2 regions of the Brevibacterium sp. Lmc1 genome follow, and region 2 is predicted to be linked to the other one. Evidence: riboswitches for the same ligand, from Rfam matches in the RefSeq annotation. Region 2 holds a riboswitch; the other holds the start of a gene.

Region 1 (7,468 bases), 850 kb from region 2:
GGCGGAACCGTCCTCGGTGAGCATCTTGATAGTCATGGCGTGGGAGGCTTCCGACACCGGGTGTCCTGCCGCAGCCGCCACGGTTTCGAGTTCATCGATGATGGCATACACGTGCGATCTGCCGCCGGCTTCCATGATCGCTCCGACCGGGGCGCGGAACAGGCAGGTGACGACTCCTGCCGCGGCGATGAAGATCCATTTCTCCCACAGCCCGTCGATGATTCCATCGACGGTCTGGAGTTTGAATCCGGGCACATCGAGCGCCTCGGAGATGCGTGTGGGCACTTCGGCGCCGTGGAGATCTCCGATGGTCATCACGGCCAGGTCGGTGAGCTGGACGACGGCTCCGTCCCTGATGGTGCCGACGATCTTGACGAACCCTCCGAGCACCTGTCCGGGGTATCTGCTCTGCAGCTTCTCGATCTGAGCCATGCCGTTGAGGAACGGAATGATCGTCGTCTGCTCGCCCACAGCCGGTCCGATATCGGCGATGACCGAGTCGAGTCCACCCGCTTTGACCGCGACGATGACGAGGTCGAAGGTTCGTGATGCGGCTGTGAGTTCCTCAGCGGTGATGACATCGACCTGATTCGTCCGATCATCACCGGGTGCAGTGAAGCGCAGTCCCTCCGCGCGGACCGTCTCCGCCCGTGCCTGCCGGAGCAGGAAAGTGACATCGCGTCCGGCCTCCTGCAGATAGGTGCCGAACGCTCCGCCGGTCGCCCCCGCCCCGGCGATGAGAATCGACAGGTCAGCGCCAGCACCGATTCCCTCGGATGCTCTGTCAGCTGCTTGGGTCATTCCAACTCCTCCTTGAGCTCCCGCGCGGCCGCAGCGGGATCCTCAGCCGAGGCTATCGCACGGACGACGACGGCACGCCTCGCGCCCGCCTGCCGGATCGCGTCCAGCCTCTCCCCGGTCGCGATACCACCGATGGCGAACCACGGTTTGGCCGCCTCGGCGGCGGTGGCGGTCAGCAGCGCCGTCCCCACAGAGGCGCGGCCTGGCTTCGTCGGGGTCTCCCAGACCGGCCCGACACAGAAATAGTCGGTCTCCGGGTCCGCCTCGGCGGCGAGCGCCTGCTTGAGGGAATGGGTCGAGCGGCCGAGGATGACATCGGGTCCGAGCACAGCCCTGGCCTGAGCACTGGTGAGGTCGCCTTGACCGACGTGGAAGACGTCGGCGTCGGTCAGCAGCGCAACGTCGGCACGGTCATTGACTGAGAAGAGCTTGTCGTGACGGGCGGCAATATCTTTGAGGACCTCCAATGCCGCGATCTCGGCGCGGGCCTCGAGGCTCTTGTCCCTCAGTTGGATGATGTCGACACCTCCACGGTAGGCGGCGTCGAGGAACTCGGCGAGGTCGCCCTGACCGGTCCGGGCATCGGTGCACAGGTAGAGCTTCGCCTCTGCCAGTCGTGCCTCTCTCCAGGCTCTCTTCGTCTGCCGCGCTGCGGTGCGCGGTGGCATCTGTGTGGTCATGGTCATAGAGTAGAGGAGTTCGCGGGAGCCTCCCAACGAGGCTGAGAGGGCGTAAGAGCCGACCGTCAGACCTGATGCGGATCATGCCGCCGGAGGGAGAAGCTGTGAGAGTCATTGTCGTCGGCGCCGGGATCATCGGCCTGTCCACGGCCTGGTATCTGCGCCGCCTCGGTACCGAAGTCACCATCATCGATCCTGCGCCCGCTCAGGGTGCGAGCCATGCTGCCGCAGGGATGCTCGCTCCCGCCGCCGAGGTGGTCTGGGGGCAGACTCCCCTGTACCCGCTGATGCGAGCCTCCGCGCAGATGTATCCTCAGTTCTCCGCCGAGGTGGCGAGCGCCGCTGGCAGCGATCTCGGTTTTTCGGATGCCGGAACATTGGTGTGCGCCGGTGACCGAGCTGATCTGCAGGCTCTGCGGGAGCTGCGCGATGCACAGTCGCGGTCCGGTTTCGCCACCGAGCTCATCACCGGCAGTGCTGCCCGCCGGGTTGAGCCGTCGTTGTCGCCTGCCGTCGCCGGGGCCGTGCACATTCCAGGCGATCACTCGATCGACCCCCGTCGGCTCACTGCCGCATTGCTGACTGTCCTGTCCTCTCACTCAGGAGGCTTCATTCGCCAGCGGGCGGCCAGCCTGATCAAGGACGGCGATACGACTGTGGGAGTCGCACTGGGCGATGGCCGCCGGTTGGAGGCCGATCAGGTGATCATCTGCGCCGGCAGCGCTGTGTCCGCGTTCGTCGGTGCCCCGCAGCTGCCTCTGCGTGAGGTCTGGGGTGATGTTCTGCGACTGCGCGCCTCCGCGAAGGCGACTCCGCTGCTGAGCCGCACCATCCGCGGGCTGGTCAATGGTCGCCCCGTCTACCTGGTTCCTCGCCCGGACGGCGAGATCGTGCTCGGTGCCAGTTCGCGTGAGGACGGACTCTCCGGCACTCCGGCCGGGGCGATTCACCGGCTGCTCGCCGACGGGCAGCGACTGGTCCCGGGCATCCTCGACGCGGAGATCACCGATATCACCACCCGTGCCCGGCCCGGTTCTCCGGACGACCTGCCGATGATCGGCCGCATCGATCCCGGCTGCATCGTGAGCACCGGGTATTTCCGCCACGGCATCCTCTTGGCCCCGTTCGGCGGCAGGCTCGGTGCCGAGCTCGCCCTGGGCGTCGCCTCCGACTGGCCTCCTGACGGGACGCTCGAGTCCGTGTCCCCACACCGCTTCACCACAGACCACACCAGTGCCTACCCGATGAGGAGCATCTCATGACCGACCACGAACACTCACCGACCATCGTCCTCAACGGCGCTCGCCATGAGCTGCCGGGTGCCACCTCGGCGCTCGACCTCATCGCCGACGTCACCGGACGGGAGCTGAACCCCGATGGGACACCAGCCGACGGCGGCCGCCTGGGCATCGCCCTGGCCGTCGACGGTGAAGTCATCCGTCGCGGTGCCTGGTCCGATTGCACCCTGGCCGACGGGCACACCGTCGACATCGTCACCGCTGTGCAGGGAGGTTGAGATGACCTGGACGATCGATGATGTGGAGATGTCGTCTCGCCTCGTGATGGGCACGGGAGGGGCGAGTTCCCTGAGCATTCTCGAAGACGCACTCGTGGCTTCGGGAACCGAGCTGACCACTGTGGCGATGCGCCGTTTCGACGCCGAGTCCCGCGACTCAGTGTTCACCATGCTCCAGCGTCTGGGTATTCGGGTGCTGCCGAACACCGCCGGCTGCTATACGGCCCGAGACGCCGTGCTCACCGCCCGACTGGCCCGAGAGGCGCTGGAGACGAATTGGGTGAAGCTCGAGGTCATCGCCGATGAGGACACCCTGCTGCCGGATCCCATCGAGCTCTTCGCCGCAGCCGAGGAGCTCGTCCTCGATGGGTTCACGGTCTTCGCCTACACGAACGACGATCCGGCCCTGGCGAAGCGTCTGGAGGACGCTGGTGTAGCTGTGGTGATGCCGGCCGGTGCTCCGATCGGCAGTGGGCTGGGCATCCTCAACCCTCACAACATCGAGACCATCGTCTCCCGTGCACAGGTGCCCGTCATCCTCGACGCCGGTGTAGGCACCGCCTCCGATGCCGCTCTGGCGATGGAGCTCGGGTGCACCGCGGTGCTGCTGGCCTCGGCGGTCACCCGCGCCCACGATGCTCACGCCATGGCCCGGGCGATGGCTTTGGCCGTCGAGGCCGGGCATCTGGCGGCCGGAGCCGGGAGGATTCCCAAACGACCGTTGGCATTGGCATCATCGCCGTTCGATGGAATGCTCGCAGCACAATGACCACCGTTGCCGCCACTCCTCCGTCGCTGCCTCCTCTCGTCGACCCCGTGGAGTCTCTGTCCCGGACGGAGCTGGAACGCTACTCCCGGCACCTGAGCCTGCCGGGATTCGGACTCGAGGGACAACGGCGTCTGCGGGCCGCCTCGGTGCTGGTCATCGGCGCCGGCGGGCTCGGGGCTCCAGTCCTCAACTATCTCGCGGCCGCAGGAGTCGGGTCGATCACGATCATCGACGATGACGTGGTGGAGGCTTCGAACCTGCAGCGCCAGATCATCCACCGGAATGCGGATGTGGGCCGACCGAAGGTCTCATCTGCCGCCGATGCCGTGCACCGGCTCGATCCGAACTTCGAGGTGCGCACGATCGCGGAACGGCTGAGCCCGGAGAATGTGCTCGGTCTCTTCGCTGAACACGATGTCGTCGTTGACGGGGCGGACAACTTCGCCACTCGGTACTTATCCAATGATGCCGCCGAACTCACCGGCACCCCGTTGGTGTGGGGCACGATCTTCCGCTTCGCCGGTCAGGTGAGCACGTTCGTTCCCGGTCACGGGCCGATGCTGCGCGATCTGTTCCCGGATATCCCGGAACCCGATTCGGTGCCCAACTGCGCCGAGGGCGGAGTCCTCGGTGTGCTGTGCGGAACCGTGGGCTCGGCGATGGCAACCGAGGCGATCAAGCTCATCTGCGGCATCGGTGCCCCATTCATCGGTCGGCTGCTGCGCTATGAGGCGCTGACCGGGGAGTACTCGACCCTGCGGTTCTCCCTCGATCCCGACCGTCCCCCGGTCACCGACCTCACCGAGGTGGCTGCCGCCTGTGCTGTGGACCTCGACGGCGGCGGCGTGGCAGAGCCTGCGGCGGATGAGATCGACGTCGCCGAATTCCTGTCCGTCGAAGACGATGTGTTCGTCGTCGATGTGCGGGAGGACTGGGAACGTGAGCTGGCTGCCATCCCCGGCTCGATGCATCTGCCGCTCGGCGCCCTCCGAGACGGCGGGTGGCAGGCGCTTGAGTCGTTGCTCGGTGCCTCCGGCCGGGCTGAGGCACCGGTCGATATCGTCTTCCACTGCAAGTCCGGGGCCCGATCGGCCGAGGCCGCCCAGATTCTGTCCCGATCGGTCCCGACCGGAGTACGTCTGCGCTCGCTTGCCGGGGGCATCGAGGCGTGGGAGGCCGCCGCTCGCGCCTCGGCAGACCAGAGAGACCAGCGACCGGCAGATTCGAGGACCTGGGTACCGGTTCGCTCAGGAGCCGGGCCGGTCGGCCAGTCGTGATCGCAGTCCCCGTTCGCCGGCTCTCATCACTGCCCCATGCATGAGTCCGGACAGCGGTCGCATCGCACTGATGATCGTTCTGCTCGTCGTCACACACCACAGAGAATCGATTGTCGTCACCCCCTCGGTGGCGGTCAGAGTCCATCTGCCTTCGCCGCGCAGATCACCACTCGCCCGGAACCGGATGTGATGGGGTGCATCGACCTCCTCGACTTCGATGGAGAACCGCAGAGACCACCCGACCGGTGCGTGGACCAGAAGGCGGGCTCGGCTGCCTGGGGTCACCGGCAGATCGGCGGCATCAACGTCAGCCTGTGCAGCCCCGACCCTTTCGGCTGCTGTCAGTCCCGGCCACCACCCAGGCCACTCGTCGACCTGTTCCAGAACCGCCCACACCGATTCGATTCCGGCGTCGGTGGTCCAGCGGTCGTTGAAATGGAAGGGTGCGGACTCTCCGGGCTGTGGGGTCACATGATCGTGGCTCATGGTACGACGGTAGTGTGAAAGATGTGAGTGAGGACAACTTCGTCAGCAATCGTCGGCTATCCCCTCTGGGCGGTCGCAAACCGACCAAGGACGATCTCGCGGCTTTCGCCACGGACGACCCGGATGCGATCGACGATATTCTGCCGAGCGATTCCTCCGGGCTGAAGATGCTCATCGTCGGCATCAATCCGGGGCTGTGGACGGCCGCGGTGAATGCGCCGTTCGCACGTCCCGGCAACCGTTTCTGGCCGTCTCTGCATCAGGCGGGTCTCACCGATCACCAAGTCGATGCCTCGTGTGGGCTCGAGCCTGCGGATGAGCTGCAGCTGCTCAGTCGTGGAATCGGTCTGACCAACCTCGTGGGGCGAGCCACTGTCCGCGCCGACGAACTCTCCCGGCAGGAGCTGCGTGAAGGTGCGGCTCACCTCATCGAGCGTCTTGCCGATATCCGACCCCGGGCGGTCGCGATCGCCGGGATCACAGCGTTCCGCACCGGCTTTCAGGTGCCGAAAGCTCAGCTCGGCCGGCAGGATACGACGCTGATCGACGGGTGGCCGGCTGATGTGGCGCTGCATGTGGTTCCGCAGCCGAGCGGCCTCAACGCCCACTATCAGATCCCAGACCTCGCGCGGATCTGGCGAGAGGTCTGGGACAGCATCGACGGCTAGGACCGTTGGACAGGTCCGGTGAAGCTACCCGGCCCCGGTGAAGTGCTGCCGACAGCGAGCGACATAGGTATCCAAGCCACCGATGTGGCTGGCGTCGATCTCAGTCGCGGCCAGAGTCGCCTCGGGTGGCTGAACTGTCCGTGCTGCGTCTGGTCCGTTCGGGCTCTCCGTCTGTTCCAAACGCTGGTGGAACACAGCGTCCTTCCCACAGACTGTGCACACCGCCGTGAGTCTCAGGACCTCCTCAGCGACGGCCATGAAGCTGGGCAGCGGTTCGAACGGCTGCCCGTCGAAGGTCACGCACAGTCCTTCGACGATGACGTCGAGTCCACGGCTGAGGAGGTCCTCGACGGCGGGGACGAGCTCCGGGCCGAAGAACTGCGCCTCATCGATGGCGATGAGGTCATAGTCCTTCTGTAGGGCCGCCCCTGCAAGGGACGCGACGTCTCCGAGCGGCACTGCGGGGATATTCACCCCGGTGTGCGAGGTGATCGTGGAGATGTCCGATCGGGTGTCGAGCGAGTGGGACACGACGAGGACATCGATTCCGGCAATCGTAGCCCGCCGGACCCTGCGCATAAGCTCTTCGGACTTTCCGGAGAACATAGGTCCGGCGATGACCGTGAGACGACCGGTGTCAGTCATCGACGCTGACTCTCTTGGAGTCGGTGTCAACGGTGACTTCCACGTCTCCGCTGCCCTTCTCGAAATCGAACTGGTACTCCTGCTTGCCGTCGTCGAATTCGAGTTTCCAGCTCACGAGCTTTCCGTCGGCTTTCTTCTGGGCAAGTTTGAGAGCGTCGTCGAAGGCCATCGGATCGTTGAGGTCGATGGCCTTCTCTTTGTCATCGGTCGAGTCCTGCTCGTGTTCGGCGATCTTCCCGGTCTCCGCGTCGATCTCGACGTCATGGTCGGTGTTTCCGTCGAGGATGGACACCTCGTACTGCCAGGCCTCGTCTTTGTCGTCCCAGTCGAGCTCGATGCCATGAACGATTCCGTTCCCGACTTCCTCCTCGGCAGTCTTGATCGCGTCTTCGGCACTGATGGCCGGCGATTCTTTGCTCAGGTCGGCACCGGCGCTCAGGCCTTTCCCGGACGATTCCTCCGCCGGCCTGGTTTCATCGCCGTCATCGTTTTGGCCATCGTCGCTCTGATCCTCGCCTCCGGCAGGGCTGGCCTCGGCCGATTCGCTTGCCGCGGACGAGTCCTGCGCCTCATCGCCTCCGTTTCCGGAATCACTTCCGCCACACCCGGCCAGGCCGAGAGTGAGT
Region 2 (7,468 bases):
CCCTGGCAGGACGGAGAACTCGGCGGTGCGATCGAGCCGTGCGATGCTCAGTCGCCACGACCGCGCAAGCGGGGTCAGATTCTCGGAGTCGGCGAGGGAGACGAGCTCGGTCGTCTCCCCGGCACCGTTGGCCCAGGGAACGGGATCACGATCATCAAAGCTGGTGAGAAGGCGCATGGAACCACTTTAGACGGACCTGCGACGAGCTGTTCACAACCTCGGAATCGGGGGGGTTCCCGCGCAATCGGGGTTGCCATGAGAGCTGAGAGGACTAGCCTTGAGTGGTGTTTTTCGTCGGGGCCACCCGGCTGAGAACAACGACATCAACCAGAACGATGAGGGGCTCGCGGAGACGACTGCGCGTGATTCTCACACTCTGTGGATTCGCGCCCGGGTCGCGTTCCCGCAAGCCTCTCACCGGCAATCGGAGGGAGGGACATGTTCGGACCGGATAATGTCCGCCGGCGGTGGCGGCCGGAAGAGATCACAGTGACCAAGCCCGACGTCACGAAGCGGGCCATCGGCGCCGCGGCCATCGGCAACATCACCGAATGGTACGACTTCGGTGTCTACGGCTACCTCGCCGTCGTGATTGAGGGAATCTTCCTGCCGGAGGACTCAGGACCGATCGGGACCGTCATCGTCGCCGGACTCTTCGCCGTCGCCTTCCTTGTCCGTCCGCTCGGCGGTCTGGTGTTCGGCCCTTTGGCCGACAAGATCGGGCGCAACAAGGTGCTGGCGATGACGATGATCATGATGGCCGCCGGCACCTTCCTCATCGGTGTCATCCCCGACTATGCGACCGTCGGCCTCTGGGCACCGTTCCTGTTGCTGGCCTGCCGTCTGCTCCAGGGGTTCTCCACCGGCGGCGAGTACTCTAATGCGATGACCTTCATCGCCGAATACGCACCCGACCGGCGCCGCGGCTTCCTCGGCAGCCTGCTCGAGGTCGGAACGTTCACCGGCTACGTCCTCGGTGCACTCGTCGCCACGATCATGCAGGCTGTTTCGACTCCCGAGTTCCTCGAGTCGTGGGGCTGGAGGATCCCGTTCTTCGTCGCTCTGCCTCTCGGCTTCATCGGCGTCTACCTGCGCACGAAGCTCGCGGACACTCCTGCCTACAAGGAGATGGAGAAGCTCTCCGAACAGGAGGAGCAGAAGAACCACGCCAAGGGCGAGTTCAAGAAGATCTTCAAGCTGTGGCCGAACCTGCTGGCCTGCTGTGGTCTGGTGCTGGCGTGGAACGTGACGAACTACATGCTCACCTCCTTCATTCCCGTGTACTTCCCGATGGTCGAGGACCTCCAGGGCAGCGGCGGAGTCTCAGAACTGACCTCGCAGGTCCTGCAGATCATCGTCATGGCCTGCTGTCTGGCGCTCATCCCGGTCATCGGCAAGCTCTCGGACAGGCTGGGCCGCAAGGCCGTTGTGCGCGCGGGAGCGCTCTCGCTCATCGTGCTCTCGTTCCCGTCACTGTGGCTCATCCGCGGGCACAACGACTTCGTGGTCTTCCTCGGGCTGCTCATCATGGGGCTCAGCCTCATCTGCTTCAGCGCTACGATGCCCTCGACTCTGCCGTCGCTGTTCCCGACGATGGTCCGCGCCGGTGCACTGGCGATCGCGTTCAACGTCTCGATCTCGCTGTTCGGCGGCACGACGTCGTTCGTCATGACCTCGCTCATCAACGCCACCGGATTCCTCATGTGGCCGGCGATCTACCTCATGGCCGCTGGAGTCATCGGGCTCGTCACGATCCACTTCGTGCCTGAGAGCAATCGTCGTCCGCTGTGGGGTTCGACTCCGTCGGCGGCGTCGAAGGAAGAGGCGAAGGACCTCGCCCAGGAGCTCAACGAGGAGGCCGACCTGGTCTGAGCCGGCGCGTATCAGCGCCGTCGGTCTCTCCGGATCAGCTCTGGGCGGGGCCGGTCATCCCTTGCACAGGCAGAACGGGTGGCCGGCCGGGTCGAGGAACACTCGGAACGTCTCTCCCGGCTGCTCTGGGGCCTTGCCTGCGCCGATCTCGAGCACGGCTTCCTCGGCGACGTCGAGGTCATCGACCATGACGTCGAGGTGCATCTGCTGCGGGTGGGCCTGCCCGGGCCAGCTGGGTGCGTGGTAGTCCTCGACCTGCTGGATGCAGATCGGCGGCCACGAATTGGAGACGACTTCTGCCCAGGTGCCGTCTTCTTCGACGGTGACCGACCAGTCCAGGAGTTTGCCGTAGAACTCTGCGAGTTCACCGGCGTCAGGGGCGTCGAGCACGACAACGGGCTGCTTTGCGATAGCCATGCCCCGAGTCTACGCCGCCGCACTGACACAGCGAAGGGCTGGACACCAGGGCGTAGGATTGTTGAGCAGATCCGCCGATGTTTCCGCGTACTCTCGGCCGCACCGGCTCCACACGATGAAGGTTCGCGATGAGTTCTCATGCCCTGCCCGTCGGCGGCACTCCGACGGTGCACATCATCCACGACAATCCGGAATGGATCGCACCATTCACGGATGCGCTCGACCGCCTCGGCGTCGCACACGTCGAATGGCTGCTGCCCGAGACCACGATCGATCTCGACGCCGAGCCCCCACAGGGGGTGTTCTGGTCGCGGCTGTCGGCGTCGGCGCACACCCGGACCGATCCGCATGTGAAGGAGTACGGGCGTGCGGTCCTCGACTGGCTCGCCGCCGCCGGCCGCCGAGTCATCAACGGTCGCGATGTCTACGAGCTCGAGGTGAGCAAGGTCCGTCAGCATCGCGAGCTGGCCGGCCGGGGCTTCGATGTTCCGCGCACCGCCGCCGCGTTCGGACCGCGGGCGCTCGTCGACGCCGCGGCCGGCTTCACTCCCCCATTCATCACGAAGCACAATCAGGGCGGCAAGGGCCTCGGTGTGCGTCGCTTCGACTCCCACGCCGAGCTTGAGGCGGTCGCCGATGAGTTCGCGCCCGGTGGAGCGAATGCGCCGATCGACGGCATCACCCTCATCCAGGAATATGTGCAGCCTGCCCAGCCGTTCATCACCCGTGCCGAAGTCATCGGCGGACGCTTCCACTATGCGGTGCGCGTCGACGTCTCGGCTGGGTCATTCGAGCTGTGCCCGGCCGATGCCTGCACGATTCCGGGTGCCGGGGCCGATCCCGACGTCGAGGCGGTCCCCCAGTTCGCCCGCCGTGAGGAGATCACGGCCGGAACACCGCTCATCGCTCGGCTCGAGACGTTGTTGGCCGACCTCGGCATCGAGATCGCCGGCGTCGAGTTCATCGAGACCGCCGACGGCCGTCAGGTCGTCTACGACATCAACACGAACACGAACTACAACCCGTCCGTCGAGTCCGCCGAACAGTCGGCAGGCCGTCAGCCTGCCGCGGACCGTATCGCCGATTTCATCGCCGATGCCCTCGCCGAGGCGGCCCCACCGTCCGTGCCGCTCGCCGGGTCCGCATCCAGGTGAGGTCCCGGGACACGGTCCTACGTCACCTGCTCGCCGATCTCCGCGCAGTCCGGCCTAGGCAACGCGCTCTCGTGGCCCTCGATGGGGTCGACGGTGCGGGGAAGACGATGCTCGCTCACGAGCTCGTGAATTTGGCCGAGACCGCTGCGGACGTTCCTGGACAAGATTCCGACCGCCGGGTCACCGCCATCAGCATCGACGCGTTCCACCACCCTCGGGCGATCCGGTACGCCCAAGGCAAGGGGCCAGACACTTTCTATCGCCGTTCCTATGATTACGGAGCTTTCGTCGAATCCGTCGTCGAACCATTTCGACGAGGCGACTCGGTCGTTCCAGCCGTGTGGGACGTCGACAAGGATCGGCCGATAGCGCCCGAACCTCGGAGCCTGCCGAACGACTGCGTCCTCCTGGTCGAGGGAATCTTCCTCCATCGTCCCGAGCTTGTGGATCTCTGGGATGCGAGCATCTGGGTCGATGTTCCGTTTGAAGTCTCGGTCCCACGAGGAAACGAGCGATTTGCCGGAGCCTTCGATGCCGATCCAGAGGATGAGTCGAATCGCCGCTACGTCGGTGGTCAGCGACTCTACTTCGCCGAGGCTGCTCCGTGGGAAAACGCCACATGGGTGCTCGACAATCGCGATCTGGAACGGCCGACCCTGATCCGCCGGTCCGGGCCCGGCCGACCCTGATCCGCCGGTCCGGGCCCGACCGGCCCTGATCTGCCAGCCCTGGCCCGTTCGCTCTGACAGCACACCTTATCCCGATGATAGTGTCGAAGTGCTACAGGGGAGCGCCGAAAGGACCGGCGCTGAGAGTGCGCATGCAGACCCTTTGAACCTGATCCGGTGAGCACCGGCGGAGGGAGTGGACAAGCAATGACCACCACAGATTTCGACACATCGATCACCGTGGACGCCGACGGAGCGGTATCAGCACTGGTGAGTTCGACCAGCTGGCAGTGGGCGGGAGCCGTCGAACACAGATTCGTCCAGGATCTCTTCGCCGGCAGCATCGACGACGCCGTGATGCGCGACTATCTGGTGCAGGACTATCAGTTCTTCGAGTCGTTTCTGTCGATGCTCGGCGCGTGCGTGGCCCACGCCGATGAACTCGAGGCGAAGCTGCGGTTCGCCCGACAGCTGGGAATGCTCGTCGCCGATGAGGACACCTATTTCGTCGACTCCTTCGCCGAGTTGGGAGTCGATACAGCCGATTATCTCCACCCGGAACTGACCGCCCCGACGGTTGGGTTCCGCGATCTCATGGACTCGTCAGTCGCTTCGGCGTCGTATCCGCAGCTGCTCGTCGTCCTCGTTGTCGCCGAATGGCTCTATCTCGACTGGGCCGAGTCCCGGATGGACATGCCGCCGCGACATATTCACCGAGGCTGGATCGATCTCCACCGAGGCGAGGCCTTTCACGGGTGGGTGCAGTTCCTCGTCGACGAACTCGAACGCGTCTTCCCCTCCGGCGACGCCGAAGCCGCCGAGTCCCTGACCCGCGTGTGGCGGCACGCCGTCGACCTCGAATGCGCTTTCTTCGACAACGTGTACGACAACTGAGCCGCCAGGGAACGCACGCCGCAGCCGTCCATCTCACTGACCTAGACTGGCCCCATGAGCACAGGTGTAGATGCAGTCGTCGTCGGAAGTGGTCCCAACGGCATGGCCGCCGCCGTCACCCTGGCCCGCGCCGGGCTGAGCGTCGAAGTTTACGAGGCTCAGCCGACGATCGGCGGCGGTGCACGCACCCTCGACCTCGGTCTGGCCCCCGGCGTCACTCATGACATCTGCTCGGCCGTCCACCCACTGGCCATCGCCAGCCCCTTCTTCGTCGACTTCGACCTGCGTGCCCGCGGCCTCGAGTTCACCACCCCCGAGATCTCCTACGCCCAGCCCCTCGACGGCAAACCCGCCGCGCTGGCCTTCCACGATCTCGAAAAGACGGTCGACCACCTCGGCGCGGCAGGACCGGAATGGCGGCGTTTCTTCGCTCCGCTGCTCGACCGGGTCGATGACGCGATCTGGCTCTCCCTCGGTGACAAACGTTCTGTGCCGGAGACCCTGCGCGATCTTCCCGGCATCGCGAACGTCGTGAAGTTCGGCCTGCGGCTCCTGTCCCAGGCCAGTCCGGCGTGGAACATTCCGCTCTCCCATGAATCCTCCCAGGCCCTGTTCACCGGTGTCGCCGCGCACGCAATCGGTGGGCTGCCGGCGATGGGCACCGCGGCCACGGCCACGATGCTCTCTACCGTCGCCCACGCGGGCGGCTGGCCCTCCCCCATCGGCGGATCGCAGTCGATCATCGACTACCTCGTCGCCGACCTCGAAGCCCACGGCGGAACCGTGCACACGGATGCGCGCATCGACCACGTATCGGACATGCCCGCTGCCCGCGCCTACCTGCTCGACACCTCGGCGCTGAACGCCGCGCAGATCTTCTCCGGCCTCATCCCGAGCCACGTCGACAAAGCCCTGCGCAGCTTCAAACACGGCAACGCCGCGGCCAAGGTCGATTTCGTCCTCAATGGGCCGGTCCCCTGGTCCGACCCCGACGTCGGCCGTGCCGGCACTATCCACATCGGCGGCTCACGGGCGCAGATGGCCGCCGCCGAGGCACAGGTGATGTCCGGTCGCATGCCCGCCGATCCCGTGTGCCTCGTCTCGGATCCGACCGTCTTCGACCCATCCCGCGAGGTGAACGGCCTGCGACCGCTGTGGACGTATGCGCACGTGCCCTTCGACTGCCCGCTCGACCCGACCGAGTACATCACCCGCCAGCTCGAACGCTTCGCCCCGGGCTTCCGCGACCGCATCGTCGCGCACAACGCGATCCCCGCCTCCGAGATGGCCGGGCACAACCAGAACTACATCGGCGGGGACATCGCCACCGGCATCGTCTCCTTCTACCGGATGATGGCCCGCCCGCGCACCAGCTGGGACAACTACAGCCTCGGCGTCCCCGGCGCCTACCTGTGCTCGGCGGCGACCCCGCCGGCACCGGGCGTGCACGGGATGAACGGATGGTTCGCCGCCCGTCGCGCCCTGAAGTCCCGGTTCGGGATCACGGAAGCTCCGAGCCTGGCCCCGGGCGACTGACTTTCATTCAGCTCACTCAGTCCTGCACCCACCGATCAGCGTCGCTGTCATAGTGCCATTCGGCCACCTCGGTGACTGCTTCGATGACGTCGTTCAGCCAGAACGTCGTATCCGGGTGCCAGCCCGCCATGAGGCTCGCGGTCCGATCGTCCGTGTTCCCCGCGGTGGGGACTGTGTCCGGATCCGGATCCTCACCGAGGTGGCCCTCCGCCACATCGATGACCGCACCTGCCGCCCGCAGATAGCCGGCGAGACCGACGTGGACACCGTCGTATTCCTCGGCCACGCGTGTCCAGTCGGGGATGACCCAGCGTCCCCTGCGACCGGTGGTCTCGAACCACACCTGACGGCGCTGGGCGGTGACGTCGAGTGGGTAGCGGCGGCACAGATCCGCCCAGTCCTCCGGACGGCGGATCTCGGCGATGCGGGCGTCCGGGCGCAGGCGCAGACGGCAGGTTCGGGCGCGTTCGAGACCGAGGTCATCCTCAACGAGTTCGAGGCCGATCGGGGTTCCATCCGGCCACGTTCCCGTCGACGACCAGAGGCCATGGGGTGGGGTCGACCACCATTCGCCGGTGAGCTCGTCGTAGGGGTCCTTGGCGAAGTTGTGACGGTAACGGGTTTCCGTGGTGAGGACAGAGGCGAGCCACTCGTCGAATCCCCAGGGGAGCCTCGTTCCGTCTTCGTCAAGAGGCGGGTATAGATCGGTCAGAGTGATTTCTATGCGCTCATCCGTCGGGCCTGTCTCGAGGTCGAAGACCGCGGGCAGTCCTGTGTGGCGTCCATTGACTTCATTGAGTTCTTTGTCGTCCCAGCCCAGCGCCCACTGATCATCGGGATCGAGTGGCTTCGACCAGGCATCTAGCAAGCCCGTGGAAACGAGCATCTCGGCGAAAGGACGCAGAGCCTCGCGCACCTCGCCGATTT

Evidence for each region. A riboswitch is a leader RNA that binds a small molecule or an ion and turns the genes downstream of it on or off. The one in region 2 is predicted to bind thiamine pyrophosphate.
Region 1: it holds a riboswitch for thiamine pyrophosphate, as region 2 does, so the genes downstream of both, thiO (glycine oxidase ThiO) here and AC239G_RS03855 (TenA family protein) in region 2, are expected to answer to the same signal.

The regions. Positions count from the first base shown of each region.
Region 1 covers NZ_CM172803.1:1,755,548-1,763,015, reverse strand. The annotation lists gene AC239G_RS07820 (ketopantoate reductase family protein) at 1-801, opposite strand, end outside; gene thiE (thiamine phosphate synthase) at 798-1,481, opposite strand; TPP riboswitch at 1,493-1,596, shown strand; gene thiO (glycine oxidase ThiO) at 1,586-2,743, shown strand; gene thiS (sulfur carrier protein ThiS) at 2,740-2,997, shown strand; gene AC239G_RS07800 (thiazole synthase) at 2,999-3,766, shown strand; gene moeB (molybdopterin-synthase adenylyltransferase MoeB) at 3,763-5,043, shown strand; gene AC239G_RS07790 (SRPBCC family protein) at 5,014-5,529, opposite strand; gene AC239G_RS07785 (mismatch-specific DNA-glycosylase) at 5,553-6,197, shown strand; gene AC239G_RS07780 (thymidine kinase) at 6,222-6,842, opposite strand; gene AC239G_RS07775 (PepSY domain-containing protein) at 6,835-7,468, opposite strand, start outside.
Region 2 covers NZ_CM172803.1:904,398-911,865, reverse strand. The annotation lists gene AC239G_RS03880 (HutD family protein) at 1-177, opposite strand, end outside; gene AC239G_RS03875 (MFS transporter) at 490-1,872, shown strand; gene AC239G_RS03870 (VOC family protein) at 1,927-2,289, opposite strand; gene AC239G_RS03865 (ATP-grasp domain-containing protein) at 2,418-3,443, shown strand; gene AC239G_RS03860 (nucleoside/nucleotide kinase family protein) at 3,515-4,132, shown strand; TPP riboswitch at 4,218-4,324, shown strand; gene AC239G_RS03855 (TenA family protein) at 4,319-5,005, shown strand; gene AC239G_RS03850 (phytoene desaturase family protein) at 5,060-6,541, shown strand; gene AC239G_RS03845 (hypothetical protein) at 6,558-7,468, opposite strand, start outside.